3 regions of the Candidatus Brocadia sinica JPN1 genome follow, and region 2 is predicted to be linked to each of the others. Evidence: riboswitches for the same ligand, from Rfam matches in the RefSeq annotation. Region 2 holds a riboswitch; each other region holds the start of a gene.
What was found. A riboswitch is a leader RNA that binds a small molecule or an ion and turns the genes downstream of it on or off. The one in region 2 is predicted to bind cyclic di-GMP.
Positions count from the first base shown of each region.

Region 1: it holds a riboswitch for cyclic di-GMP, as region 2 does, so the genes downstream of both, BROSI_RS18715 (Kelch repeat-containing protein) here and BROSI_RS07350 (histidine phosphatase family protein) in region 2, are expected to answer to the same signal.
Region 3: it holds a riboswitch for cyclic di-GMP, as region 2 does, so the genes downstream of both, BROSI_RS03490 (SBBP repeat-containing protein) here and BROSI_RS07350 (histidine phosphatase family protein) in region 2, are expected to answer to the same signal.

Region 1 covers NZ_BAFN01000002.1:14,820-25,966, forward strand. The annotation lists gene BROSI_RS18680 (sensor histidine kinase) at 1-527, opposite strand, end outside; gene phoU (phosphate signaling complex protein PhoU) at 841-1,506, opposite strand; gene pstB (phosphate ABC transporter ATP-binding protein PstB) at 1,633-2,412, opposite strand; gene pstA (phosphate ABC transporter permease PstA) at 2,557-4,155, opposite strand; gene BROSI_RS18700 (ABC transporter permease subunit) at 4,152-6,338, opposite strand; gene BROSI_RS18705 (PstS family phosphate ABC transporter substrate-binding protein) at 6,540-7,511, opposite strand; gene BROSI_RS18710 (porin) at 7,691-9,145, opposite strand; cyclic di-GMP riboswitch class I at 9,560-9,707, shown strand; partial or broken gene BROSI_RS18715 (Kelch repeat-containing protein) at 9,943-11,147, shown strand, end outside.
Region 2 covers NZ_BAFN01000001.1:1,633,796-1,644,942, reverse strand. The annotation lists gene BROSI_RS07390 (lipid-binding SYLF domain-containing protein) at 1-495, opposite strand, end outside; gene BROSI_RS07385 (hypothetical protein) at 519-1,010, opposite strand; gene BROSI_RS07375 (YncE family protein) at 1,280-2,230, opposite strand; gene BROSI_RS21550 (GlsB/YeaQ/YmgE family stress response membrane protein) at 2,372-2,641, opposite strand; gene BROSI_RS07365 (SpoIIAA family protein) at 2,714-3,070, opposite strand; gene BROSI_RS20765 (acetate/propionate family kinase) at 3,622-5,919, shown strand; gene glgX (glycogen debranching protein GlgX) at 5,971-8,046, opposite strand; cyclic di-GMP riboswitch class I at 8,291-8,408, shown strand; gene BROSI_RS07350 (histidine phosphatase family protein) at 8,550-9,149, shown strand; gene BROSI_RS07345 (glycogen/starch/alpha-glucan phosphorylase) at 9,494-11,147, shown strand, end outside.
Region 3 covers NZ_BAFN01000001.1:764,863-773,292, forward strand. The annotation lists gene BROSI_RS03480 (YggS family pyridoxal phosphate-dependent enzyme) at 625-1,380, opposite strand; gene BROSI_RS03485 (fibronectin type III domain-containing protein) at 1,732-3,657, shown strand; cyclic di-GMP riboswitch class I at 3,953-4,070, shown strand; gene BROSI_RS03490 (SBBP repeat-containing protein) at 4,220-7,870, shown strand; gene BROSI_RS03495 (DinB family protein) at 8,236-8,430, opposite strand, start outside.

The DNA of each region.
Region 1 (11,147 bases), on a different contig from region 2:
AAATCCAGAAAAATCTCTGGTAAATCCCGGGGAATGCGAATATGAATCTCTCTTTTTTCAAGCTTATCCTTCAGCAGGTACAGGGAAGCGCCAATTACGTCTTTTAATTTGCAGGGGTTGGTTTTCATTTTTAAAGCGCCCGTCTCGACCCGCGTCATGTCAAGAAGATTGTCAACAAGCTGATTCATGTGGCCGGACTCATCGTAAGCCGTTTCCAAAAACCCATGCAGCGATGGTATTTTCATGTTCGTCAATGGGAAAACCAGGGTCAAAACTGCCTGGTGTAATCCCGTGGTCTGCCGCCAAAAAACCGCAACGCGGCAATCAAATATTTCCCCCACATTCATTCGAATGCTGCGGAGCACAGCCTCTAAAGAATCAGATGCGGCCAAATCTTTGCTCAAACGGAATAGTATAGCTGTCTGCTCTTCCCTTCCCCGTGCATCCATGGCCTGCTGCCTGGTTTTAGACGCAAGGGCGCTGACTACTAATCCCAAAGTAGTGATCGCAACAAGGACAATGCTCACGAAATACGGAACAATTTTCTTTTGTTTGGCTTTTTACTTTTTCATGATAAATTTCTGCCCTCTCAATCCATTTTGTAAGAACTTATATCAAGAAGAGGACAGGAATATATGAAAACGGGAAACCTTAATTCTTCATTTTTATGATTATTATGATTGATATAGCTGATGCAGTCTTATTTTGTTTCTGAAGCTCTAATATCTCAACAAATGTGAAAATGGCTTGTGATAATTAAGAGGTAGTAAAAAGTGGTGGTGGAGAATTATAGCATAATTTATATAAAAGAAGGAAAAGATATTGTTTATCCGTGCCAGACTAATACTTCGACACGTTTATCTCTTCCATCTTTCCGGTAACCATAAAGACAATCCTTTCGGCGATATTGGTGACCCTGTCCGCAATGCGTTCCAGGTTATGGGAAACCCAGGTGAGATAGGTTGCCATGTGGATTATCCCCGGGTTCTCCATCATCAGCACCAGGAGTTCCCGGTAAATCTGGTCATGAAGGGCATCGACTTGATCATCCTCATTACAGATACGCCTTGCCATTTCTATATCCCTATCAATAAATGCCTTGAGACATTTATCAAGCATGGATAATCCTATATCGGCCATCATGGGAATATCTATCAGGGGTTTTACCAGTGGTTCATTGCCCATCAAAATGTTTATCTTGGCAATCCCCTCTGCGTGGTCGCCCATGCGTTCGAGATCCGTCACAATGCTTAATATGGATGTCAACGTCCTCAGATCAACGGCCATCGGCTGTTGTGTAGCGATGAGGGCGATACACTGTTCTTCAATATCAAACCGTTTTTTATTGATCAGGAGGTCGTTCTTTACGATCTCCCTGGATGTGCCGATATCCTTTTTTTGCAATGCCTCCACAGATTTCCTTATGGCATTTGACACCATTTCCCCCATTAGCAAAACTTCATCCTGAAGCTTTTTTAAGGCATTATGATAAGCCTCGCGTGTCATGGTTTCTCCTCATTTATATTTTGAAACAGGGCACAGATTTTCACAGATAACTACAAATTCGTTATAGTTTACTATCCTGATAACCTGTGTTCATCCGTGTCCGACAGGAAACTTCCCGCAACAGATTTATCCAAACCTTCCCGTAATATAGTCCTCCGTCTGTTTTTCCCGTGGGTTCGTAAATATCCCGGTGGTAACGTTAAACTCAACAAGCTCACCAAGCATAAAGAAGCCTGTGTAGTCTGATATCCTGGCTGCCTGCTGCATATTGTGAGTGACAATGATAACGGTATAATCCTTTTTCAGTTCTTCGAGCATATCCTCTATCTTGGCTGTGGCAATGGGATCAAGGGCAGAGCAGGGTTCGTCAAGCAGGATAATCTCGGGTTCCATGGCTATTGCCCTGGCAATACAAATTCGCTGTTGCTGGCCGCCGGAAAGGTCAAGGGCATTGGTATGAAGCCTGTCTTTTACTTCTTCCCAGAGGGCTGCCTTTTTCAGCGCCTTTTCACAAATTTCATCCAGCACACCTCTCTTCCTGATACCCACAATTCTCGGACCGTATATTACATTTTCATAAATGGATTTTGGAAAGGGATTAGGCTTTTGGAAGACCATGCCAACCTTTCTTCTCAGTTCTGTAACGTCAACTGCAGGGCCATAAATCTCCCTGCCGTCTATTTTGATACTCCCTTCAATTGTCACGCTCTCTATGAGGTCGTTCAGACGGTTCAAGCACCGGATCAATGTGGATTTTCCACACCCGGAGGGGCCAATGAAAGAAGTAATTTTCTTCTTCGAGATATCCAGCGTGATCCCTTTCAACGCTTTAACCTTGCCATAGTAAAGGAACAGGTCTCTAATATTAACGATTGGTTCCGAAACCTCTATTTTCTCATCGTCCATAATAGTTCACCACTGATATTCACAAAATTACCTGCGCTACGTAGCAGCAACGAAAAGGGATAACCGGCACCGTATAACAAATGCTGTCGCCAATTTCAGTTTTCAACGCCACTCCGTATATTTTTGTGGTAAATCGTTATTCTTCTACATCGCCCCTGTGCTGTACCATTTTTTCAACTTATTTCTCACCACAATGGCCGTAAGGTTTAATACAAGCACCGTAAAGAGCAAAACAAGGGTTGTGGTATAGACCATAGGAATGGCTGCTTCCACATTGGGTGATTGAAATCCAACATCGTAGATATGAAACCCCAGGTGCATAAATTTTCTCTCCAAATGGATATAGGGAAAGTAACTGTCAATTGGCAGGGAGGGCGCTAGCTTCACAACACCGGTGATCATCAGGGGTGCAACCTCTCCGGCAGCCCTTGCCATAGCCAGAATAGTACCGGTAAGTATGCCGGGGGTTGCCTGAGGGATCACCACTTTCCACAGAGTTTCAACCTTGGTAGCGCCAAGCGCATACGAGCCCTCTCGTACGGACATGGGTACAGCAGAAAGACCCTCCTCCGTTGCTACCACAACCACCGGCACCGTCAGGAGCGACAGGGTAAGTGACGCCCACAGAATGCCACCTGTTCCAAAGGTAGGAGTTGGCAGGGCCTCCGGGAAAAACAATCTGTCTATACCTCCTCCGATAAAATAAATGAAAAATCCGAGACCAAAAACACCGAAGACGATAGAAGGCACACCCGCCAGATTACTCACTGATATCCTGACAAGCCTGGCAACAAAATTGTCGCTGGCATATTCTTTGAGATATACCGCCGTCAATACACCGAGTGGGACAACTGCAATACTCATGATCAGCACCATCATAACCGTCCCAAAAATAGCGGGAAACACTCCTCCCTCCGTATTCGCCTCCCTCGGTACACCCCAGATAAACTCCCAGAATTTCGTGATATAAAAACCCATTTTGGCAAGAATTCCCATCTCATTCGGGGCATAAACACGGATAATCTGAAAAACAGGCAAAATCTTCTCCTTGCCGTCCGCAAGGAGCACAACAACCTCTTTTTCCTCTGTCTTCGTATAAAGTCCGGCAAGCGCATCTTCTTTTTCCCGATATGTTTTTTCCAGATTGTCCATCCTGACCTTTACAGCCGCGATCCTTTTTTGAATTTTTTCTGATGGCTGTAACGTCATCAGACGCTTCAATTCAAGACGGGATTTTTCCATCCGGTAATTTATATTACCAATTTCTTTTTTCTCTACATACTGTATCCTTTTGTAAAGGGCCTGGCTCTCTTTGAGCAAGGGAACCATGCCTTCTAACCCCAGGGGTTTAATACCATCATTTTGTCTTAGGCCTTTTAAAAAACCATACATATTGCCCCACTCACGTCTTTCAAAGGCTAAAACAGTTGCCGGATAATCCTGAGATATGACATCCGCATTGTCTATCCATCTGAAGTCCAACCCATAGACGTCCCTGTTGCCAACTTTCAGTTTTGTCCGGCAAGCGTTTTTTTGGTGGGGGATGGACTCTTTTTTTGCAATTTCTCCCAAAGTTACCGTACCGTCCCGGAGGGTAAACTGAACTATCTTGCGAGGCCAGAATATGCCGAACCCATTTACCATAATGAGTACAATTAATCCAGATATCATCAAGAGACAGACTGTCAGCGTTCCAGCCGTCAACCATATAGAAGGATTGCCGGTTCTAAAAATTTTTTTCATAGCTTGCTATACCTTAGTCTCATTCTTTGTCTTACCATTTCTGCAAGGGTATTTACAATAAAGGTGGTTACAAAAAGGAGTAATGCAGCAAGAAACAGCACCCGGTAAAGCGTTCCACCAAACGGAGCCTCCGGTATCTCAACCGCTATGTTCGCGGAAAGCGCCCTGAAGCCATTAAACAAATTCCAGTCCATGATGGGTGTGTTACCGGTTGCCATAAGCATGATCATCGTCTCGCCCACTGCCCTTCCGAAGCCAATCATGATAGCTGAAAAAATCCCCGGGCTTGCAGTGGGTAAAATTACCCTGACAGCCGTCTGCCACGGGGTTGCACCAAGCGCCAGCGAGGCCGACCGGAGGCTATTGGGAACATTGCTCATGGCATCTTCCGATATGGTAAAAATAAGGGGTATCACAGCAAATCCCATAGCTATACCCACAACAACTGCATTCCTCTGGTCATACCCTAATCCAAGAGTATTGGAAAACCATTCCCTGTAATCGCCTCCCAAAAAAACGGATTCAAAGACGCCTCCATGCCGGAGAGACACATATACCGCCCCAACAATAAAAGGTATTAAAACGAGCGCCTCTGTTCCATGTCTGTACCAACCTTTTCCAAAGACTGGCAGAATTTTCCAGATAAAAAGGGCTACAACAATGGAAAGGGTAATGAAAAACGGCATGATGATTATGGCGGGAAATATTCTCTCCATTAATGGCGCAAGCCAGAGTCCGGCAAGAAAACCAAGGATGACGCTGGGAAGCGCCGCCATGATTTCAATAATTGGCTTTATTATTTTCAAGGAATTATGGAGAAACTGGGATGTATACAGCGCTGCAAAGATGCCAATAGGCACTGCGATAATCAGGGCATATACCGTACCTTTGATAGTGCCAAAGATCAATGGCACAAGGCTCAGCTTTGGCTCAAAATCATCTGTGCCACCCGTGGACTGCCAGATAAACTCCGGTTTTTCATATCCCTCATACCATACCGGCCCAAACAGGGTTTTCAGGGTAATTTCCGGGTGTGGGTTTGAAATCATCCACCGGAAAAGATGGTTATTTGAATCGGCCACCAGGATACCATTGGCCTTTGGTGAAAAGGAAAGCGTTGCAGGAATAGATTTTGTCTTAAGATGTAAGAGTGTCTGTTCAGATGTTGCATGATTCAGATGGACTATTCCATCTGCTGCCGCTGTCACAAAACCCTTATCCCTCATGGATTGGGCAATTGCCAGAACCGGGGCATTGTGAGACGTAAGGGTATGCACCTTTTTCAGCGTCCAGCCTGAAGGTGACACCTCGTCCCTTACCTGCATCCAGACATTCACACCTCCCCCGTGGTCACCAACGACGAGCGAAACGTCTCCTAATAAAAAACCCAATGCGGTAATTGCATGGTCAGACACCTTTACCTTTTCTGCAAGATAGGGACTGCCTCTGTCCCTTACGTTTATGTGGAACAACTCACCAGAAGATGTTCCCACGTAAAGGTTTTCCATAAAAAGGTCAAGCGCCAGGGAAGTTATCCCGGTACTGTTTCTCTGTTCTGTCAAATGTACCGAGTTATGCGGTACAGGCATTGTGCCACGCACAGGTTTTCCCCCCTCCTCTTTATCGCCTCCTTGCAAAGGAGGAGAAACAGAGGAGGCAATTTGGTTTAAGCCACCCTGCGCAACGAGATCAGTAATATCTTTTTTGATCTCCTTTCTCTCTCTCTCACCAAAAAGCGTCCTTTCGACTGCTGATGATATGAGCACTAATTTCCCATCTTCAGTGTGGACTGCCGTCACTGTTGCGCTTTCATCTCTCCTGGAAGTAACAGAATTGAGCCCTTTTCCTTCATTGTTAACTATCACAGTTTCTGCTTCTGATACCTCAGGGTGAACAATCCTTTTGCCTTTATCAAACGATTCAGAAAAGTTGACTAATACCGTTAAAATTCTCCCATCGCTTGTTCCCAGGGCAAGACGATCGCGATCCTTACTAACGGATGTTATGGAATTACCCTGCATATTGGTTTTGTGGGAAAAATTCGTTGCATCCTGGTGTGTTGGAGAAGAACCGCTAAGACCTGCTATAGTATATTTTTTAAAGACCTCTCCGTCTAAAAGAGAGATAAACGCGATATTGCCATCGTTATACACGGCAAAGGCAACCTCCTGGTGATCATCCACTCCTATGGAAACCGCCTTGCCATGTAAGGTATAGGTATTTTCTTTTGTTATCTTAGCACCCTGTAAAAGCGGATAAACCTCTAAAAAACAAAGAAAAATAGGGCAAGAACAACAAAGACAGTCGTCGCTCCCCCGAGTGTAATTACCCAGTGGGCGGCCTTGTCCGTAAGCCTTCTTCTTTTTAAAGTTTTCATTCTGTGTTTATTCTGATTTCTTCAGTTCCTCTTCAACGACTGATGCCGGTAAGGGCAAAAACCCATCTTTTACAGCCACTTCCTGACCTTCTTTACTCAAGATATATTTTACAAACTCCCTAACCAAAGGGTCGAGTGGCTGACCCGGTTTTTTATTAATATATATATAAAGAAACCTTGCCAGCGGATAAGAACCATTCATAACATTTTTTATTTCAGCTTCTTTATAAGGTTCTCCCTCTTTCAATGAAAGGGGTACTGCAATAACACCGGAGGTTTTATAACCAATACCGCTGTACCCTATGGCATATCGATCCGCAGCTACGCCCTGTATAACGGAAGCAGAACCTGGTTGCTCTTTTACCGTATCTTTGAAGTCTCCTTTATAAAGGGCATGTTCCTTGAAATAACCATAAGTACCTGAGGCAGAATTACGGCCATAGAGACTTATCGGACGGGTTGACCATTCTCCCGTTAAGCCAAGCTGTCCCCAGGTCTTAATGTCTTCTTTATATTTTCCTTTCCGGGTTTTTGAAAAAATGGCGTCTATTTGAGGTATACAGAGACCCTTGAGAGGATTATCCTTATTTACATACACTGCCAGGGCATCCAGCGCTGTCCTTATTGCTGTGGGTTTATAGCCATATTTCTTTTCAAAGGCATCAATTTCTGTCGGCTTCATTGCCCGGCTCATTGGTCCCATCTGTGCCGTTCCGGAGATTAAGGCCGGCGGTGCAGTTGTAGAACCTTTTCCCTCTATCTGAACCTTTACGTTTGGGTACACCTTGTTAAAACCCTCTGCCCAATAGGTCATGAGGTTATTCATGGTGTCAGAGCCTATGCTATTGAGATTTCCAGAAACTCCCCCAACTTTGGCATATGACTTAACATCCGGGCCAACAGAAATAGTTTCACCAGCTACAGCAGCAGCCAGACCCAGATTAAAAATTGATATCAAAAGCCATGATTTTTTCACCATAAAATTCCCTCCTTAAATAGGTGTTCTCGAACAATATCTTAATCAAATTTATTGCAGAAGTCGATTCATTTTTCAGAATGTCATCTGCGAAACAGCATATGGTATGTGAGCAGCAACCATGGTAAAAAATAAATCCAAAATCCTTCTGCTAAATTTTCTCATACTTTTTATTACCTCCTTTAAAATATAATCTGATACTGCAGCCTGACCCTATTTTCGTTTTTGTCCTGATTGTCACCCATTTCTGTCTCAAAGTGTCCATAATCTGCCTGTATCTTGGACCGGTGCCCGCGGAAGTAATAGTTTATACCTCCCGTATATTCCCGCGCAATGTTATCATTGATATCTTCATCGGCGTCAAGCATGGAATAACGGGCTGCAATCTCAAGTCTTTTGGGTATTACAAAATACCCAGCCTGGCTAAAAAATCCATTCGAATCTACTGTTTCACCGCCGGATTCCGGATCATCACTCCTTGCAAAAATCTCATTGTGCCATGAAATGCCTCGGTATTTCATGCTCAGTTCAACAACACCCAATATGCCATCGGAATCCACAAGCTTTTCGTCTTTCGTCTTTGGATTAACCACAACGGAGGCTGCAACTGATGCCTTGAATGTTTCCGTAAACTTCAAATCTGACTCATCAACGGCATCATACTTCCCAAAGGGGTTATATCTCACGTTGAATACGTACATGAGTTCGTTATCCAGATTGTCTTCCGTGCCCCTATCGTCGTCATCCTCACCTGCCCCCTGAAACATTGCGGCGTGGTACTCAAGGTGTCCGTCAAAGGGCTTTCCGTAAATATCAAATCCATAATCACGGTCCTGATCAAATTGTTCACTGGCAATTGACCTGTCTTGGAGGAGGAGTTTTGCAGAGGTTGTCATCCTTTGCTGGTTAAACGGCACTTTAAAGTATCCAAGCTTTGCATTCAATTCATTCATGGGAGTCCAGTATACGTAAAAATCCCTTACACCGACATCAAAGCTATCTCCATCCAGTTCGATATAATAATGCGTCATTTTGCTGTATATGTTTCCTCCAAAACAAAGCCTTGCCCTGCGGACATCCATATTATTGGTGTCACGTTTACCGAAATCTCCGTCATTGTCCTTAAACGTATACCGGAATTGCATTCTGAAGCCTATACCCAGCGAATAATTATCATCAGCCGATTTGAAACCTATGGAAAGCTTTTCTTCATCAGGTGTATAGAGGGTTGCCATTGCAGGCAGACCAAGTCCCATTTTCTTTCGAGCCTCATCTGTGGCAAGATAGTCTTCTACTGCTTTTTTAACCTCTTCCTTCGCAACGGGAGCAGATTCTATACGGTTATTTGTGGCAAGAAAGTCTTTAATTTCATGTTGAATCTCTGCTTTGGTGATAGGGGCAGGCTCGGCGCTGAGCGTCTCTATCCGGCTTCTCAACACCTGTATCTGTTCCTGCTGCTTCTGCATGAGTTCCTCCATTTGTTTCAGTTGCCATTTCAAATCTTCCATTTCGCTCCCAGATACTTCCTCAGGCTGCACAGTCTCCTGAGCAAAGACACTGTTCAGCATACCACCTACATATGCGCTACAAAGCACCATTGTCGAAAATAAAACATATTTACACCATTTACTCTTCATTTTTAACCCTCCTTTTCTACAAAGTAACCTTTCAAATAAACACACACAACTTTTCTAGAGATATCCCCTTTCATGAATGCAACAATTACCGCTAATACGGTAATGAGAAAGTCAATCTTTTTTACCATATATGAAGCTATAATAAACTTTGAATGTTAAGAACGTGTTAAGGTATTGTTAATTTCTCGTTAAATTTATTGCACAGGCGGGTATGGCTTAAACTTGAGACGGCGTTAATTCTTTGTTAAATGTAAAATAGTTATGGATTGAAACAGTCCTTTGTCACTCTTAAAACCAATGCGTGATGGAAATTGCTGAATTTCTTTTCTTCAATTTTTTTCCTTGACTTTCACAATCTAAATGTTTATCTTTCTCCTACAATTTTATATATACTGAAGCAATGCAATTTTTAAATCTCGATAAAGGCAAACCATAAGCAATTGTGGGACGCAAAGTAAAGGGTCTTTTTTAGCATACAGGGAAGTATGGTGGGACGATAGGGAAAAGTCCTTTTTTTAATGTTGTAGGGAAATAGGCATAATAAGACAGCCTTACTGCCGAAAATGTTTTGATGAACATTTTTCCAGTAAGGCTTTTTTGTTTTGTACCGCATCCCTTTAGGGTGCGCATTTGATGGAATGCCACACCTTATGCACGTTTATTGGTAACCGCAATGTACGCAGGCTAAAGCCGTGCGGCTACAAGGAGATTTGCTGATGTGAAACCCGTGATTACATGGGAACTGGCAATTCGTATCTAGGAGCACATGTTTTAGAAAAAGGAAAGGAGGAGAGTATATGTCACGAAATTATATAAAGAATATTGTGTGTGGAAAGTATTGGTTGATAGGGTTACTGTGGATTCTCAGTATAGGGATGTGTGTCGGTGGGTCAGCAGCAGGGCATGAGGGATTGAGCCTTGAGGCGAGGATAGCATGCCAGAGGGCGCTGGAAGAGGTGTACTGGAAACATACGATATGGCCTGAGGCAAATACATCCCCAAAACCTCAGTTGAGTGAGGTCATGTCTGAAGAGGAACTGAGAAAGAAGGTTACGGAGACGCTAAGAATGTCAAAGGCGTTGGAAGAGGTATGGCACCATCCGATAATAGGAAACGATCTCCAGGCGGAGATGGAACGTATGGCAGAGACAACGAAAGATGCTGAGACGCTGCATGAACTCTGGTCAGCGCTGGGGAATGACCCGCAGTTGATAGCAGAGGTCTTGGCCAGGCAGACGTTAGTGGAGAGGCTCATACACGACTGGTATGCTTTTGATGAACGGTTTCACGGGAGATTGAAGAAGCAAGCGATGAGGAAGGTGGAATCGCTTCTCAGTATAAAAGACATGAAGGACGTGAAAGGCGCATACCATGAGATGGAATGGCGGAAAGGGAGAAATAGTGAGGATTCAGCAAAGGATTATATGAGTGGAGACGCCCTGGAATTCTCTGAAGACGAGTGGCAGGATGCGATAGGAAGGTTATCAGAAATATTTGGACAAAAGGAAGGGCAGATACCTTTGGGGCAGGTAAGCGCTTTACAGGAGGATGCGGAGCGGTTTTATGTGGTGGAAGTATTACAGAAAGAAACAGAACAAGTAAAGGTAGCCGTGGTGGAGTGGAGGAAGGTGGATTTTGACAAGTGGTGGTCACGGGTGAATGAGCGGTTTGCGCCAGAGACAGAAGATGGGGCATTTAACTATCGTTTACCTGAAATTGCAGCAGCCCCCCTACCCTATGCCCCTAACGCCTGGTCTCCAACGTCCGCTAGTCAAGTCCCATCCCGAAGCGGGCACACGGCGGTGTGGACGGGCACATATATGATTGTATGGGGGGGATACGGTGGCACTACGTATGGTTATCAAAGCAACGGAGGCCGGTACAATCCATCCACCAATAGCTGGCAACAAATGAGCTTAGCGAATGCACCGAGTGGCCGTACGGGACATAGTGCAGTATGGACGGGTACTGAGATGATCATATGGGGAGGGAATGATAGCGC
Region 2 (11,147 bases):
ACTGAAAAAAAACGCATAGATCTGTGCTTGCAAGGTTGTGGTTGTTGCCGCCCCGGCTGCGCCAATATCCACAACCACAATGCTCGGACCAACACCAAGTTCCCAGCCGGCGCTCTTGTCGAGCCAGGACATCGCAGATTCGCTCATGAAAAACAGCGCATACCCGTATTTCTGTACGCCGGCTTGCAGACCATACGAAAGCTGGACCGTATTGTAATATCCGGCAGTACTTCCATCCTTGAAGAGAGCGCCTTCACCAAATTGTCCACCCACAATAAACCCGCCTTTGACAATGCGCGGAAAGACGAGAATGCCGCTTGCCTTTTCTCCCAGCACTTTCGCTGAAGGGGATTTCAAATACAATTGCTCAAGGGCACTTCTGGCATCACGGTCAATTTCTTCCGCGGTTGCGGCTCCGGCAGGATTTACACACGTAAATACGCCCGCAGTGAATGCAAGCATAAAAAGAATGACGGTTAAATGAACGTATCTCATGATTATATTCTCCTTTTGAATGATTACTTATCCGTTTTTATAAGCGGTATGCCTGCGCCGATTTCATAAACCAGCGCCGCCTGGACCTTGTTCTCGATCTGGTAGTAGCGCATCACCTTGGTCTCTGGCAATACCTCGCGGAACTTTGGGAGATATGCCTTGCGGAGTTTTAGTGTCAGGGCCTCGATCTTCATGTACTCATCAAGCAGCTTCCTGGCAGTATCATTGGTCATCTTGCCATAGGCATCTTTATAGTCATTGATCAATTTCACCGTACGTACTCGAAGAAGGAACAGTTCATCCTGATATTGATTATAGACCGGCCAGAAGGCTTTTGCTTCAGTCTCCGTGAGCTGCATGTTCTCCGCAACAAGGAGCTTCTTGTCTGCGCGTACCTTCTCGGCGACTATTTGCATGTTATCCGCCGGTTTGTCCTGCGCGGTTGCAGCGGCAGCCCATATCATGATCGCCACGAATCCCACCCCAAAGAGTTTATATTTCCATTTTGTATTCATTGGTTTCCTCCCTTTGTCATTTCTAATATAACGTTTCCTGTTCCACCTATACTATATTTTCGTATCGAAACCTCACTGTTCTGCAATACCGAATGGTTTGCGATAAATTTATTTGATCCCGTGCCTGATCCGGCAACAGGAAATTGCCTTTCCCCTTTTATTTTCTTAATAGAACAAAAATATCTGAAGAATACAAGTTTTTTTCGGTATACAGGCAAAGATGGTTTTATCGCTTATTCGTTTTCTTTTCATAATAAAATTAGGGTAATTTACTTACCCTCCATCTTCATCACCGTATTACTTAACCAATTAGCCACCCAGAGATAGTTACCATCAAACGTAATTCCTATAGGCCCCGTGCCTGTATCAAAGGTGCCTAAGATAGCGCCATCGCTAACACTCAATTTCATTACCGTATTGCTGCTATAATTCGTCACCCAGATATACTTGCCATCAAAAATAATGCCCCGTGGATTATCACCCACATAATATGTGCCTAATAGTGCCCCATCATCCGCCCGTAGCTTCGTTACGTTAGCGCTGTTAAAGTTTGCTGTCCAGATGTTCTCTCCGTCAAAGGCAATACCTCGTGGTCCGAAACCCACCCGAAATGTCCCTAATGCAGCGCCGTCACTGGCACGCAATTTTGTTACGTCATTACTGCTGGCATTTACTACCCAGATGTTCTTTCCATCGTATAGTATATCACGTGGGCTTGTACCCACATCAAACGTACCTGATTTTGTTCCGTCACTCGTTCGAAATTTCGCCACCACGTTTCCACTTTGATTTGTCACCCAGACGTCAGTTCCGTCAAAAGCAATTGCAAAAGGAAAGTTACCTGCGTCAAACGTACCAAGTATAGCTCCATCACTTGCTCGTAATTTCGTTATCTTACCACTGCTGCTATTCGTAATCCAAATATGTGTGCCATCAAAGACCATATCTAGCGGGCCTGAACTTACCCGAAAAGTACCCAGCGTAGCCCCGTCACGTGCCCGCAACTTTGTTACGGTATCACTGTTCATATTCGCAACCCAGATATGTGTTCCATCAAAGAGTATCCGCACCGGATTCTTACCAACGGCAAAAGTACCCACGATGTCTCCTTCTTTCGGTAGGGTTGTTTCAGTAGCTTCTAAACGCAACGATGCAAAAAAAATACCTGACAAAACGAAAGCAAGGCAAGGAATACCCAAAATAGTTCTAAGAATTTTCATAGGTTTCTCCTACAGTTTGATTTCTTAGGAAAACGTTTCAACAGAGTAATTAAACGGATTCCCGGGTAGTTATGAAGCATAAATATCCCTTTAAAAACTAGGGGGAAACAGGGGGGGGGTTGTTCTTTCTTCGAATGAAAATTATTTACTACCCCATGCGTCCTTCTTTAGTTCCTGCGAAAAAAGCGAATAATTGCAACAAGTATTACACCGCCAACTACCGCTATAAGGACATCTCCTAGTACATGAAAGGTAATGTGCCCAATAAAACTTAGTAATACTCCCGCAACAAGCCCCCCCCACTAATCCAACAATCAAATCTCCTGTAATACCAAAACCTCTTCCCCTAACCACTAATCCCGTCAACCAACCTGCTATAATACCACTGATAATCCAGACTATAAAATTCATGCATTTTTCTCCTTATATATGGCTGATAAGATGCCAATAAAAAAAGACAATACCGTTTTCATATGTTTTCCCTCAAGCAATCCAGGCATGCGCCCGGTCGAGTTGTGAATGAGTAAAATACTCTATTTCAACTGGCCGGAAAGGTTTCCCGGTAAATGCAAATACCAGATTCCTCCACTTTTCGTCTCCAACAATGGCAATTTTTTCAATATCACTATCGTGTTTTGATTGAAAACTGGTATCCTCCCAATCAGCTCCTTTCTCCCATCCGAGGAAGTCTTCTAGGATCACCAGTATTTTGATTTTTCCCTCACGCTTCATAAGTTCTGAGGCAATTGCCTGCATTTGATCAAGTTCTGCCTTTTTTAATTTACCTGTTATCTTGACGCTTATGAGTTTACCAGATGATCCGATAACGTTAAATCCCATGTAAACCACCTTTCTCCTTTATTCATATGTTCATAGCATAACAAAAACAATGAACCTCCCTAAAAAAACCTTTTTATCGCTACTGCCCGCTTGTTGTACGTTCTTTTTACAAATTATTTTCACCACCTCTCTCTGCCTCCGGCTTATCTTATGAGAATTTCACTTTATAAAAATCAAGTATACACCATTGGGGGACGGTTTTAAAGCTTTGGTTGCGGCGTAGCCGCACCAGGAATTCTTCGCTGATGATTGGCCAGGTTATGATGGTCCTGTAGTATTGCGCCAAATGAAACCCTTCCTTATTTCCCTATCCAGGATACAGGAATGGTCTTGCCATTTTTTCAATTCTTGCTGAAGAAATTAAAAAAACTTGCAAACTTCTTCATTTTGTTTTACTATCGCCTCAAAGTGAAAAGCAATTTCCTATCATCCGGGCATGAGTGATCCCTGATCCCTCGCATGATGCATTTGCTTGCAACCACCACGTCCGGGTAAGTGCTCGCACCCGGCAAGATTACTGCGGTTACCGAAACAAACAGACAAACATAGTCATGAGCAGAGCCAAATCCGAAATAATCCGGCATCTCAAATCCGGCATCCCATTGTTTGCCGGATTTACAGAGGAACTGTTGGACAAACTCGTGAGCAGCTCGCGTGTCGTGTCGTTCGAACAGAACGAGGCCATCGTGCATTACGGCGCGGAAGCTACGCACTTCGGCGTGATCCTGGCCGGTACGGTAACGGCGTCGGTAATTGCCGGCGGTGGCATACGGTTAGAATTGGGGCGGCTCGAAGCGGGCAGCACATTCGGCGAACTGGCGTTGATGACGGGCGAGAAGACGCTGACCGAACTCATTGCCGCAACGCGGTGCGATGTGTTGCTCATACCGGTCTCGGTGTTTCAATCGATCATCGTTGCCGAACCGCAGGTAGTGCAACACATTTCACGGACAATTTCCGAACGGTTCAAGATGCTGGTGGCCGACCCGGAGAAAGCGGCCGCGGCGCTTCGGCAAAGCGATGATCCCTATGGTTTTAAGCTCAGGAGCGAACGGCCGGAGCATATTCTCGTGGTCAACTGCGGTTCATCTTCACTGAAATACACTTACTACGACACCGAAGATGACGCTCGGCAAGTGCGTGGCCAGGTCGAGCGGATCGGGCTGGACGGCACGCGCCATGTTCATCGCGGGTTAAAGGGTGAAGTCACGCGCGAGTTGCCCAAGTCCGGATTTGCCGAGGCGATGGCGGCGATGGTGGAAGCGTTGCGGGGAGAACCCGAAGTCAGCGTCGTCGCGCATCGTGTGGTGCACGGGGGTGAGCGATTCACTGAAGCAACGCTGATCACGGACGACGTGCTCTCGCAGCTCGATGCACTGAGTCCGCTTGCACCGCTGCACAATCCTGTCAATATCGCCGGCATCCGAGAGATGCGCCGGCTGTTACCGGCCGTGCCGCACGTGGCGGTGTTCGACACCGCCTTTCATCACACGTTGCCGTCGTATGCGTATCTGTACGGGCTGCCATACGAGTTCTACGAGAAGCAGGGCGTACGCCGGTACGGTTTTCACGGCATGTCGCACTCGTACGTCTGCCTCCGTGCGGCGCAGTTCCTCGGGCGGAGACCAAACGAACTCGAAATTGTAAGCTGTCATCTTGGCAATGGTTCGTCGTTGTGTGCCGTGGACCATGGACGTTCAGTAGACACTACGATGGGGTTCACGCCGGTTGAGGGGCTGATTATGGGGACGCGCTGCGGAGATGTGGATGCGGGCGTGATCACCTTCCTCGAACGAACAGCGGGCCTTACCGTCCCGCAGGTTGATGAACTGATCAACAAGAAGAGCGGCCTGCTTGGACTGTCTGGTATTTCCAGCGACATGCGCGAAATTCTCAAGGCCGCCGAGGCTGGAGAATCTCGCGCGTTGGTGGCGCTGAAGACCTATTGCTATCGTGTCCGCAAATACATCGGCGCGTACGTCGCCGCCATGGGTGGACTGGATGCTGTGGTCTTTACCGGAGGTGTCGGACAAGGCAGTGCCATGGTGCGCGCGCTTGCCTTACAGGGGTTGGATTGCATGGGCATCCGTCTCGATGAACAACTCAACCGTGACGCGCGCGGGTTCGATGAAGTATGCCGCGTCTCGACACAGGACTCGAAGGTTACGGTGCTGGTTGTGCCGACTGATGAAGAACGGATGATGGCGCGCGAGGCGTTGCGGGCGTTGAGCCGGTCATACATCACGGGTGTGCTCAAAACAAGGCGGCAGGAACCGATCATGATCGAGGTGTCGGCCCATCACATTCATCTCACACAGGAACATGCCGAGGCACTGTTCGGCAAGGGACATCAGCTCACACCGCACACCGACCTTTCGCAGCCCGGTCAGTTTGCCTGCAAAGAGCAAGTCACGCTCGTCGGACCGAAGGGCCGCATCGAACGGGTCCGCGTGCTCGGTCCGGTCCGCAAATTCACGCAGGTCGAAATTGCGATGACCGAACAGTTCAAGCTCGGCGTTCATCCACCAATTCGTGAAAGCGGCGACATCAAGGATACGCCTGGCTGCACGCTCGAAGGCACGGCCGGCAGTGTGAAACTGGAGCGGGGAGTCATCTACGCCTGGCGACACATCCACATGACACCCGACGATGCGCTCCGCTACGGTGTACGCGACAAGTCGGTCGTGAGCGTGCGCGTGGCCGGCGACCGTGAGTTGGAGTTCGGCGATGTACTGGTGCGAGTTTCGCCGGATTACCGGCTGGCAATGCACATTGACACCGATGAAGGAAATGCTTCAAACATCCAGACCGGCGCGCGGGGATTCATAGCGGAAATTCAGAGCCAATGAAGTAAGGGAGCATCGTGAAAAGCACAAATCCGTGAGTTAACCCTGACAGGGTTAATCGTTGGATGTATTTCTCCACAGTACGACCACAGAGTGTGGCGCGGCCTGATAGGAAAGATTTTGAACCGGAGGCGATGTTTGCCATCCGATGATGTCATTTGGGGAATCGAGGGCAGTGTCGATCCACCTACGCCAGGAATTTTTCCCCCTGTTCTCTACCGGCGGCAATTCGAAGTCGAGCGGCTCCCGGTATGCGTTCATGATCATGTGGAAGAGCAGCCTTTGTGTTTTTATCTCCGCAGTGAATGCTATGCTATGCGAATGATCCCCCCAGTCCGGCTGACCAAGTTTTGTACCATGCCATGCTTTATTGGCATCACGGAGCAACTGGTTCAGGGTTACGCGCTGATATTCGTGCTCCACCTCCCTCAGTCGCCTCCGCGCAATAAGTAATTTCACAAACCGGTGCAGATCGGCATGTTTTGTGACCAGCGTCCAGTCGAACCAACTGATCTCGTTGTCTAAGCAATAGGCGTTATTATTGCCATGCTGGGTACGCCGCACTTCATCGCCCATCAGAATCATGGGAACACCGAGCGACAGCATCGTGACAGTCAAAAAGTTTTTTACCTGGCGGTTTCGCAGTTTTTCCACCGCCGGATCATCCGTCGGTCCCTCTACGCCGCAGTTCCAGCTCAGATTGTCATCCGAACCGTCACGGTTGCCTTCCCTGTTAGCTTCATTGTGTTTGCTGTTATAGGAGACAAGGTCGTTGAGCGTAAAACCATCGTGACAGGTCACAAAGTTGACACTTTGTTCTACCTCGCGATTCTCATGACCATATATCTGGGGACTACCCATGAGCCTGTCGGCAAAGCGTGTTACTGAACCATCCTGGCCGCGGAAGAAGCTGCGAGCATCATCGCGAAATCGTCCATTCCACTCTTTCCAACTGTCTCCAACGAAACTGCCCACCTGATACAGGCCGGCAGCATCCCATGCCTCGGCGATGATCTTTGTGCCTGCAAGAACCGGATCCGACTCAATATCCCAGAGCACCGGCGGGTTTGGCATCAGGTGCCCTGACACGTCGCGTGCGAGGATCGATGCAAGGTCAAAGCGGAAACCGTCTACATGCATCTCTTCGACCCAGTAGCGGAGACTATCCACAATCATGCGGCGCACGACAGGATGATTAGCGTTGAGGGTGTTTCCCGTTCCGCTGTAGTTGGCGTAACGGGAACAATCCTGTTCGAGGATGTAGTACATGCTGTTGTCCAATCCGCGGAAACTCAGCGTTGGCCCGGACTGGCCGCCTTCGGCGGTATGATTGAACACGACATCGAGAATAACCTCAATGTCTGCCCGATGCAGTGCCTTGACCATATCACGGAATTCATCTGTCGGACCAAGCGGATCCTGCCGCGAGCTGTACGCCTGATGCGGGGAAAAGAAAGATACCGGCGCATAGCCCCAGTAGTTGACAAGTCCCGGCGGGCAATCCTGTGCATCGAACTGGAAAACAGGGAGTAATTCGACCGCAGTAACACCGAGTTCCTGAAGATACGGAATCTTCTCAATCAGGCCGGCGTAAGTGCCACGTGCCTTTTCGGAAACCCCTGAACTGGGATGGCGGGTAAAACCCCGCACATGCATCTCGTAAATGATCATGCGTGATGACGGCCGTTTAATCGACGTGTCGCCTTCCCAATTATACTTGTGGGTATCGACCACTACGCTTTTCATCGCCACAGCGGCGTTGTCACCCGCTTTGCTGGCGGCTTCTCGACTGTAATTCCTGGGAACAGCAACACCGCGGCCATAGGGATCGAGAAGGACTTTGGATGGATCGAATCTCATCCCCCTGGCAGGTTCATGCGGTCCGCGTACCCGATAACCGTAAAGTTGTCCGGCTTGTACGCCTGACACAAAGACATGCCAGTAATGATAGGTTCGGCCGGCCCAGGGATCAATTTGAATACTGCGTACCGGCTTGTCGTTGTCCTCGTGGTCAAAGAACAACAGTTCTACACCTGTAGCATTACGGGAAAAAACGCTGAAGTTAACGCCGTCTTCGTAAACGGTTGCGCCGAGTGGTGAGCTTCGACCCTTTGTGTTAATGTGAGACATGTGTTTTCCTTTCTCCGGTACGCCATGGCTATTGAGTACCCATCTTCCTCAAACATAATGAGGAAAAGCCTCATAATGGCAATTTTCTTGATTATACAATTTTCAATAATGATTGCAAACACTCTTTGGCGCATTATTTGTTTGAGAATATATTTTTGTATTGTTATTTTTTGCTTGACAGAGATTATCTATTAATGATAGTAATGATCAAAGTTGCCAACATGGGCACACAAAATTCAAAATGTCCCGATAAAGGTAAACCCTGAGCAATCAGGGGGCGCAAAGTAAAGGGTCTTGCCAAGCCGTTGAAACAGTTTCAACGGCTTAAGCGGTTTTTTCTAAAAGACAGCCTTACTGCCGAAGATATTCGAAATAAATATCTTTGCAGTAAGGCTTTTTTTGTTTATTTTAACCCTGACAGGGTTGAGTTGACTCACGAATTTCGTGCTTCGGATTTTGTCTTTTCCGACTCGTTCGGGTTAGGATGAAGGAGATATGAAATCATGAGCGAAGAGCTTCCGGTCATTTATCTTGCGAGACATGGTGAAACGGCCTGGAGTCTGACGGGGAAGTATACCGGTCTTACTGATTTGCCGCTGACCGAGCGCGGCGAGCGGAATGCGCGCCGGCTTAGGGAACGCCTGAAAGGTATAGCTTTTGCCAAGGTATTTACCAGTCCGCTGCAGCGAGCTGTGCGGACTTGTGAACTGGCCGGTTTTGGGGCTGTAGCGGAGGTCGATCATGACCTTGTTGAATGGAACTATGGCGAATATGAAGGCCACCTCTCCAGCGAGATACATGCCCAACACCCGGATTGGCAGCTCTTCCGTGATGGCTGTCCCGGAGGAGAATTACCGGCTCAGGCCGTAGCGCGGGCTGACCGAGTAATCGGCAGGGTGCGCAAGGTTAATGGGAATGTGCTGATTTTTTCGAGCGGACATTTTATCAGAGTCCTTACGGTCCGATGGCTCGGACTTGAGCCATCGGTTTCCTGTTCGTATTTCATGCTAAGCACCGCGAGCCTGAGTGCACTGGGTTATAAACATGATCTTTCACATCCGGTGATACGGCTGTGGAATGATGATCATCACATCGGTACATGATAGATCCGGTTGCAGGTACCCCAGGGGTAAAAAAAGGTATACTCAAGATGCTCGCAATTTATGATTTATAGATTTGATAGCCACCATAATCTAACCGACCGGTGGCACGGACAAGCTATGCTTGTCCGTGTTTTGTAATACTGCTTTATACTTTGCACTCGCAACGGTTTGACTTATATTGTCTATCCAAGTTTTAACATGAATAATTCGCCAACAATATCGTGCAGCTTCAGCACGGACAAACGAAATTTGTCCGTGCCACCTGGTAATCAATCTTAACATGCACGTTCTATGATCACCTTGAGTATAACGTCAGAAAGGATATTGAGATGAGTACAAAAAGTATGGCAGCATCCACAAGGGTGTCAGCAGGCAAGGTCACTGAATCGGAACTCCTCAAACAATATGGGTGTGGGCCGGTGCAGTTTGCCGGGACGGATAACGGATTATACGAACGGCACCTCATTTTTGACAACGTTACCGATTTGAAAGTGGCCGGCGCACGGGAGCAATTTGAGGCCTTTGCCCGTTCGGTGCGGGATGTCCTTTCGCAGCGATGGATACGCACAGAGGATACGTATCATCGTGCGAATCCGAAGCGCATTTATTATCTTTCCATGGAGTTTCTCATTGGCCGTTCTCTGGCCAACAATATTACGAATCTTCTGCTCGATGATCTTGCCAAACAAGCGGCCGGGCAGAAGCATATTGATTTACCCGGTTTACTCGAACAGGAACCTGATGCAGGCCTGGGGAACGGAGGTCTTGGACGCCTGGCGGCGTGCTTTCTGGATTCGATGGCCACGATGCAGCTGCCGGCCATGGGCTACGGCCTTCGTTATGAGTATGGCATCTTCAAGCAGTCCATCAGGGATGGCTGGCAGTACGAACAGCCGGACAACTGGCTTCGCCGGCCCGACCCATGGGAAGTCGCCCGGCTGCAGGATATGGTTGAGGTCAGGCTGAACTGCTCATTCGAGATACACGGCGGTTCGCTGCGTGTGATTGCCGGTCAGCCTGCCAGTCTGCTCGGTATCCCGTTTGACCGCCCCGTAGTTGGTCATGGCGGCAAGACGATCAATACGCTTCGGCTCTGGGTTGCTGCCGCCCCGGATTATTTTAATTTTCAGCGATTTAGCAGCGGCGACTTTGTCGGCGCTTTTGCTGAGACGCTGACGGCCGAATCGCTCACACGGGTACTGTATCCCGACGACACCACCAGTATGGGACAGGGTTTGCGCTTTATACAGGAGTATTTTCTTGTTGCCTGCTCGCTGGCCGATCTTGTGCGCCGATTCCAGAGCAGCAATACCGATTGGAATACACTTCCTGAGAAGGTTGCCATACAGCTTAACGATACGCATCCGTCGATGGCGGTACCTGAGCTGATGCGCATTCTGCTTGATGAAGCGCATCTCGGTTGGGACCAGGCGTGGAATATCACACAAAAGACTTTGGCGTATACGAACCACACGCTGTTGCCGGAAGCCCTTGAAAAATGGCCGCTCGTGTGGTTTGAAAAGATGCTTCCGCGCCTGTTGGAAATCATTCTTGAAATAAATCGCCGCCTGCTTGATGATGTTCGCGCTCAATTTGCAGGCGATGAGGGGCGTGTTGCCCGTATGAGCATTGTCGAGGAAGGTACCGTACGCAAAATTCGTATGGCCAATCTGGCCATAGTCGGCTCACATAGCACCAATGGCGTGGCCGCGATTCACTCCGGGCTTTTGCGCACGATGACGGTTAAGGATTTTGCCGAAATGTTTCCGGAGCGTTTCAATAACAAAACCAACGGCGTTACGCCGCGTCGGTGGCTACTGCTGGCTAATCCGATGCTGGCAAATACGATTACCAAGTCTATCGGTGACGGCTGGACCACGGATTTTGCTCAAGTGGGCAAGCTCAAACCGCTTGCCGACGACAAAGGTTTTCGTGAAACATTCCTCAAGGCCAAACGTGCAGCCAAGGCGCAGTTTGCCGACTGGCTCAAATCGACCA
Region 3 (8,430 bases), 870 kb from region 2:
CGTGAAATTACATGACGTGGTTTTCCTTTAAGCCTGCTATTATATCAGCTATATCATAAGCCCCGAATCTTTTCTACAAAACTATGAATTCCTTCCTTTTTTTTCTGGTAATTTTTCATCCTTTTGTTAGAGTTTTTTAATTAAAAAACAGGTTTTCTTCATTGTATACTTTTTGTATATCTAATAAGAAAAAACAAGGGGTAACACCATATAAAATGCTACCCCTTAAAATTAATATTTTCCAACAATATCAATTATTAGAGACCAACGGACAAAAAAATGAATACCCCCTAAAAAGAATGGCATTCAAAAGGTCAGGGGTTCGAATCCCCTCAGCTCCACCAATAAAATCAATGATTTCAAGCATTTAGCACTTCACACTTTTTCTCAACTGTAGTCAGATTGTGGTCGGCACAGCAGCCCGTTTCGAAAATTCACCCCCTTGAAAATTAACGATTTCCTGGCAATGTATGCCTGAAAAATGACTTTTTTAAGCGCAAATTGCAAAAGCCGGGGGATGCTACTGGACCACAATTTCCAGATTTTTCCAAAAACTATGGAAATGGAAAGTGAAAATTTTGGTATAAAAAAGTCGATTTTGTTTCTGAATGGGTATGGAACTTGTTAAAAGTCAGACTGCTTGGCCCGGTCTGCATCAGTCTTCTCTGAAGGCCAGTAATAAGCATCCGGCGTATTACGGGCGCCAAAAATCGCTGTGCCGATGCGCACCATGTTTGCGCCTTCTTCAATTGCGATCTGATAATCACCCGACATACCCATAGAAAGATATTTCATGTGTACCCGGTCGATACCTTCTTTGACAACCACTCCATAGATTTCTTTTAACACCTTAAAACATTTACGGATTTTTACCTCGTCCTTGGTAAAGAGGCCGATGGTCATGAGTCCGTGTATTTTTAATGTATCGTATCTGGAGGCCTGTTTGATTAAGGAAATCGCCTCTTCCGGTGCAACGCCATATTTGCTCTCCTCATGTGAGGTGTTGACCTGAACCAAAATATCCAGGGAACGGCCTTCCTGCTGCAGTCGCTGGTCTAATTTTTCGGCGAGAGACAACCGGTCCACAGAATGGATCATGTCTGCAAATTTCAGGACGTCCTTAACCTTGTTGGTCTGCAGGTGCCCGATAAAATGCCATTCTGCATCTTCGTCTTTTAAGACCTCGTATTTTTTTAGCGCCTCCTGCACCTTATTTTCCCCGATAATGCGTCCACCGGACTTAATGGCTTCTCGTATTCGCTCCGGATCCACCGTCTTTGTGGCCATGACCAGAATAATTTCTTCGGGCTTTTTGCCAACTCTTGCGGCAGCGTTTGCAATGTTTTTTTTCACCTGTTCCAGGTTTTCTTTGATTGACATATGTTCTCCTCAAATATGGAATGTCTCTGACGACTGTCAGTCGCATAACCTAAAATTTATAAAAACACCTTTTCGATAAATGAAAATGAACATATCATATTCTACCTCTAAGAATCAAAAAAGAAAGTCTTAAAACTGGCATTTGATCAATGCAAACGGGTGAACATCCCAAACAAAAGAAAAAGGGACAATAAACAATTGGGGCATTTCTCCTTTGCATATGAAATCATATCCTTTTCGGATTTTTGCAAAATCCCTGTTGCATTTGGCGCTCAAACCATGTACCTTGTCAGTGATATACTACGTTAAGAATGGCAGATGGACAGCCAACCATTTTTAGGAAGAACCTTTATGGGAAAAATACAGCAGAGTGTTATTTCATCTACAAACCTGAAATTCACGACTCCTTCCCGTTGTTTCATGGGAGTTTTGTTTGCCGTGGCTTTCATTTTTTGCCAGCCCGCATACGGTTCGCAACCGCATCATACGGAAAAGTCATCATTCTTTTTACCCGGAAAATCTTTCCATGTTAAAGCCTGTGACCGTTTAGACGGAAAGGGAGAAGCAGGCGAAAAAACTCATATGGAACCGGAAGATAGTCAAAATCCGCCTGCGGTTGCCCAGGTTCAAGAGTCCGGAGCATGGGACAGAATGTACTGCCAAAATACGCCCCCCGGAGATTATGATCCACAAACTACTGCCTACGGTCTGCAATCCGTCGCTACCGCCCCGACTGTAGCAACCAGTCCCGCTTCGAATGTAACACATAATTCAGCATCATTGCATGGCACGGTAAATGCAAATGGATTGTCAACGACCGCATGGTTTCAGTACCGGATTGCCAACGGACCATCCAAAAGCACCTTTGCAACACAAACGGTAATTGGGACGATAGACGCGGAAATAGGTATCAGGATAATTATGCTGCTTCCGGGAACGACCTATTACTACAGACTTGTTGCAAAGAACGACGCCGGAACTACGTATGGAAGTGAGGTGTCATTTACTACGGCAGATATCAATACATCTGTCACCACTGAAATAACCCCACCCATTGGTGCGATAAGCATTAACAGCGGAGCTTACTGCACCAACTCTTTCACCGTTACCGCAAACCTTTCCGCTACTGATAATACCGGTGTTACGGGTTATTATCTCTCTACAAATGCCACGCCCCCTTCTCAATATACCACTGGCTGGATGTCTACAACACCGGCTACCACTTATAAAGAAGACGTCACCTATACTATAAGTAACGGTGATGGCAGAAATATGGTGTATGTTTGGTATAAGGATGCTTCCGGAAATATATCAGACGCAGCCGCTGCTTCTATTGTTGTGGATACAACCCCTCCAATAATAACTATTACCGACCCAACGTCCGATCAAACCTATACAACCAAAAGTAACGTGGTAAGCATCAGTGGCAGCGCTTCAGACGATATCAATGAGATAAGCAGCGTGGTGTGGATTCATGATAAGGATACGAGCGGGACAGAAAGAAAGACCATTGGCTGGACTGTGCCAAATATTGGCTTAGTAAAGGGAGAGAATGTAATAACCATAAAGGCTACAGATAGTGTTGGTAATACCGGAACGGCTACGATAACAATAACGTATGCCGAAGTCGATGCCACACCGAAGGTGATAACGGGACATGCAACAAGTATAACAACTGACCTGGCTACCTTAAGCGGGACTGTTAATGCAATGGGATTGCCGGCAACGGCCTGGTTTCAATACGGCACGAGCAGCGAACATTACAGCGGCACTTCATCAATACAAAGTATAGAAAATGGCTTGCATGAGGTACCCGTAAGCAACCGGATAAGCGGTTTGCAGGCAGGAACGGCATACTATTACCGTCTTGTTGCACAAAATAGCGCCGGCGCTACGTACGGGAATGAAATAACATTCAACACGTTGCCGCCAAAAGGTAACATTTACGGAAATGTCGTGTCCTTTCTGAAGGAAGGGCCTGTTGAATCTGCGAAATTACAGCTCAAAGGAACAAAGGCAAGGAAAAAATCTTTCAAGGTAACATTTTCTGATGCACATGGATTTTTCGAATTTAAAGATTTAGATGCAGATACGTATGATATCACAGTAACAAAAACTGATTTTAAGAGTATGAGTCAGACGGTTGAGATTGAAGAAGGCGAGAGAAAAAAGATTGGAATTATCTTGCAAAAAACAAAGGAGGAAGACAAAGGTCCACCAAAAGATGTCAAAAGTGATCAACAGAAGACAAACGAAACTTCACAAATGCACGATTAGAAAGTATACACCCTGTTAATCACCGTGTTTTCAACGGATGCGAAGCAGCTTCGCTTTTTTTGCCCTATTTCAGACACTTCTTTCTCCGCTCATTATATCCTTTTTTATTTGTTTGCGAATTATGGGTAATAGCAATGGTGGCTGAAAAAAAATTCGACTAAAGACATTATCTGATTTATAGGAAATTCTCGGAAAGAAAATAAATTTTTCTTGACAATATATATTTTATTTTGTTTACAATAACAGTTATACACGTCCACATCCAAAAATCGCAGCAATACGAAACGAAAAAACATTACGATAAAGGTAAACCCTGAGTGATCAGGGGACGCAAAGTAACAGGGTCTTGAAACTCACAAGGATGTAGTTTGCAAAGACTTGCTTGCAATAAAAAAGATAGCCTTACTGCCGAAGATGTTTAAAAAAATATCTTTGCAGTAAGGCTTTTTTTGTTCAAAAATCAAAAAATTGTCATTCCTGCGAAACATGCTCTCACAAGGGGGGGAAGTATGGGTTCATTCCTTTCATAAATTACACCACTTTTTTAAAAAGGAGCAGTAAAATGAAAAGGAGAAGCAAAATTTTTGCACTATCTGCCATGCTTTTATTAACAGTGTTGTTCGGAAATATTCTTTTGGCAGAAGATGAGGTTGTAAACAAACCATCACAGGAGGAAGTAAGGCAGAAAACCATGAAACTTCAGATGCCATTTATCGCCAACAAGGGGCAAACGGATGAAGGGGTGGCATATTATGCCAATACCTTTGGAGGGACGGTGTTTGTCACGAAAGAGGGCGAGATTGTCTATGTTCTGCCCATGAGAGATGGAAGCGCTCCAGGTTATGGAAACAAAGGGGAATTAGTGGAGGAAGGCGCTCAGGAACCAACGTCAGATGGGCAGCAAGAAGGAGAATCAGTCATACATGAGGATACCGTCAACGAACAATCGGGAGGAGTGGCGCTGAAAGAAGTGATTGTCGGGGGAATGGCAGGCAAGGTGAGGGGGGTGATGAGGTCAAGGACAAGGGTGAGTGATTTCCGGGGAAATGACCCATCGAAATGGAAGAAAAACCTTGCCACATACGAGATTGTAAATCTTGGGGAGGTATATCCAGGGATAGAGGTTAAGTTGAGGGCATACGGGAATAATGTGGAGAAGTTATTCTATCTCAGCCCTGGGGCTGATCCTGGTGTAATAAGGATAAAGCTCCACGGGGCACAGTCCTTGCGGGTAGATGAGGAAGGCCGGCTTGAGGCAGATACGGCGTTGGGTCCGGTGAAATTCACCCGACCTGTGGTCTATCAACTGGAAGACGCTTCATCTCGTCCGGGCAAAGGCAATTTTTCTCCATTCCTGTCGTCACGAGAAGGTGACGACATGGCGAAGGCGATAGAGGGAGAGTATGAAGTAAACGGGGACGAGTACAGCTTCAGACTGGGAGATTACGACAGATCAAAGGGGCTTATCATAGACCCACTCCTTGCATCTACATTTTTGGGAGGGCTTCCTAGCGATGATATTGGTAAGATTTTAGCTGTAGACTCGAGCGGGAATGTCTATGTAAGCGGAGAAACTAGTTCTTCAAACTTTCCCACTACTGTGGGCGCTTATGATACTTTGTATGGTTATACAGATGTCTTTATCTCCCGGTTCAGCAGTGGTTTAACGAGCCTTCTCGCCTCCACCTATTTGGGAGGGTCTGCTGCTGACTATGGCAGGTCTTTAGCCATAGACTCTGGCGGAAATGTCTATGTGACTGGGTATACGTACTCATCAAACTTTCCCACCACTGCGGGCGCTTATGATACTTCGTATAATAGTAATACAGATGTCTTTATCTCCCGGTTCAACAGCAGTTTGACAAGCCTCCTTGCCTCCACCTATTTGGGAGGGTCTGGTTATGACTATGGCAATTCTTTAGCCATAGACTCTGGCGGGAATGTCTATGTGGCGGGGTATACTCCCTATACTACCTATTCAAACTTTCCCACCACTGTGGGCGCTTATGATACTTTGCTTAGTGGTCCTAGAGATGCCTTTATCTCCCGGCTCAACAGCGGTTTGACGAGCCTTCTCGCCTCCACCTATTTGGGAGGGACTAATTCTGACTATGGCAATTCTTTAGCCATAGACTCTGGCGGAAATGTCTATGTAACCGGGGATACTTGGTCACCAGACTTTCCCACCACTGTGGGCGCTTATGATATTTTGCTTGGTGGTAATAGAGATGTCTTTGTCTCCCGACTCAACAGCGGTTTAACGAACCTCCTTGCCTCCACCTATTTGGGAGGGACTAATTATGACTATGGCAATTCTTTAGCCATAGACTCTGGCGGGAATGTCTATGTAACCGGGGATACTTGGTCTTCAAACTTTCCCACCACCAGGGGCACTTTTAGAGGTGCAGTAGATGTCTTTATCTCCCGGCTCAACAGCGGTTTGACGAGCCTCCTTGCCTCTACCTATTTGGGAGGGTCCGGTTCTGACTATGGCAATTCTTTAGCCATAGACTCTGGCGGGAATGTCTATGTAACCGGGTATACTAGATCGTCAGACTTTCCCACCACTGTAGGCGCTTATGATACTTTGCTTGGTGGTGGTGAAGATGTCTTTGTCTCCCGATTCAATAGCGATTTTAGTCTCTTCCTCGCCTCCACCTTTATCGGAGGAAATAGTACTGACTCTGGCTATTCTTTAGCTATAGACTCAGGCGGGAATGTCTATGTGACCGGAGATACTACCTCTTCAAACTTTCCCACTACTGGGTTTGCTTATGATACTTCACATAATGGTGGTAAAGATGTCTTTATCTCCCGGCTCAACAGTGGTTTGACGAGCCTTCTTGCCTCTACCTTTTTGGGAGGGTCTGGTTCTGACTATGGCAATTCTTTAGCCATAGACTCTGGCGGAAATGTCTATGTAACCGGGTATACTTCGTCACCAGGCTTTCCCACCACTTCAGGTGTGTATGATCGTTCGTATAATAGTAATACTGATATCTTTGTCTCCCGGCTCAACAGTGGTTTGACGAGCCTCCTTGCCTCCACCTATTTGGGAGGGTCTGCTGCTGACTATGGCAGGTCTTTAGCCATAGACTCTGGCGGGAATCTCTATGTAACTGGGGATACTAACTCATCAGACTTTCCTATCGCTGGGGGCATTGTTTATGATACTTCGCATAATGGTGGCAGAGATGTCTTTATCTCCCGGCTCAACAGTGGTTTGACGAGCCTTCTTGCTTCTAGCTATTTGGGGGGCGCTGGTACTGAATATGGCAATTCTTTAGCCATAGACTCAGGCGGGAATCTCTATGTGACCGGAGATACTACCTCTTCAAACTTTCCCACTACTGGGTTTGCTTATGATACTTCACATAATGGTGGTAAAGATGTCTTTATCTCCCGGCTCAACAGTGGTTTGACGAGCCTTCTTGCCTCCACCTATTTGGGAGGGTCCGGTACTGATTCTGGCAATTCTTTAGCCATAGGCTCAGGCGGGAATGTCTACGTGACCGGGTATACTTACTCAATGAACTTTCCCACGACTGTGGGCGCTTATGATACTTCGTATAATAGTGGTAAAACTGATGTCTTTATCTCCCGGCTCAACAGTGGTTTGACGAGCCTCCTTGCCTCCACCTTTTTGGGAGGGTCTGATATTGACTATGGCAGGTCTTTAGCCATAGAACCATTTAGCGGAGATGTCTATGTGACCGGGTATACTTACTCAACGAACTTTCCCACCACTGTGGGCGCTTATGATACTTCGTATAATAGTAATACTGATGTCTTTGTCTCCCGGCTCAACAGTGGTTTGACGAGTCTCCTTGCTTCTACCTATTTGGGAGGGTCTGGTTCTGACTCTGGCTATTCTTTAGCAATAGACTCAAGCTGGGTTGTCTATGTAACCGGGTATACTTCGTCAACAGACTTTCCCACCACCTCAAATGCATATGACCGTTTTTATAATGGTAAAACTGATGTCTTTGTCTCCGGGCTCTACGGTGATTTGACAAGCCTCATCGACTCCACCTATTTAGGTGGTTCTGGTGATGATCGTGGCAGTTCCTTAGCCATAAGATCCTACGGGGATGTCTATGTGACCGGATATACTACCTCTTCAAACTTTCCATCCACTACAGGGGTGTATGATACTACGTATAATGGTGATAGTGACGCCTTTGTGTCAAGAGTAATAGGTAGTGGTTTTTAATATGTTCTTTTAAGGTGTGGAAGGGATTCCAAAGTTGCCAGGCAGCGCTGAGGCACGAAATATTTTCTTCGTGCCTCAGTAACTTTAATGAATGATTTTACCCTCTTTCAAGACGTTTCTTCCCCACTTTAATGGTTAAAACAGTTTAAAACGAGAAAAAAGTGGGCAACATTCAAGGGTGCTTATCCATTTTAAAAATCAAAAGGTTCATTTGACCCACTCTGTTCGCTTCATCCACCCTACCTAAATAAGGCAGACAAAGATCAAGTACGGGATGGCAAAAATGGCCTACCGAAGACAAACGAAACTTCACAAATTGTTAATCACTTTGTTTCAACAGATGCGAATCGGTTCTGCTTTTTGTTCTATTTCAAATACTTCTTTCTCCACTCATCATATCGCTTCTTCATTTGATTGATATGTGCCGGTATATGTTCCTCATACACTTTCAACCAATCGTCCAGGGTAACGGTTTCGTTCTCCATTGAGCCAACTGAGTTTAACCAAACCGGCTCAGGCAATGTCTTAATAAGGTTGTACGACGACAGACGAAGTCTCCT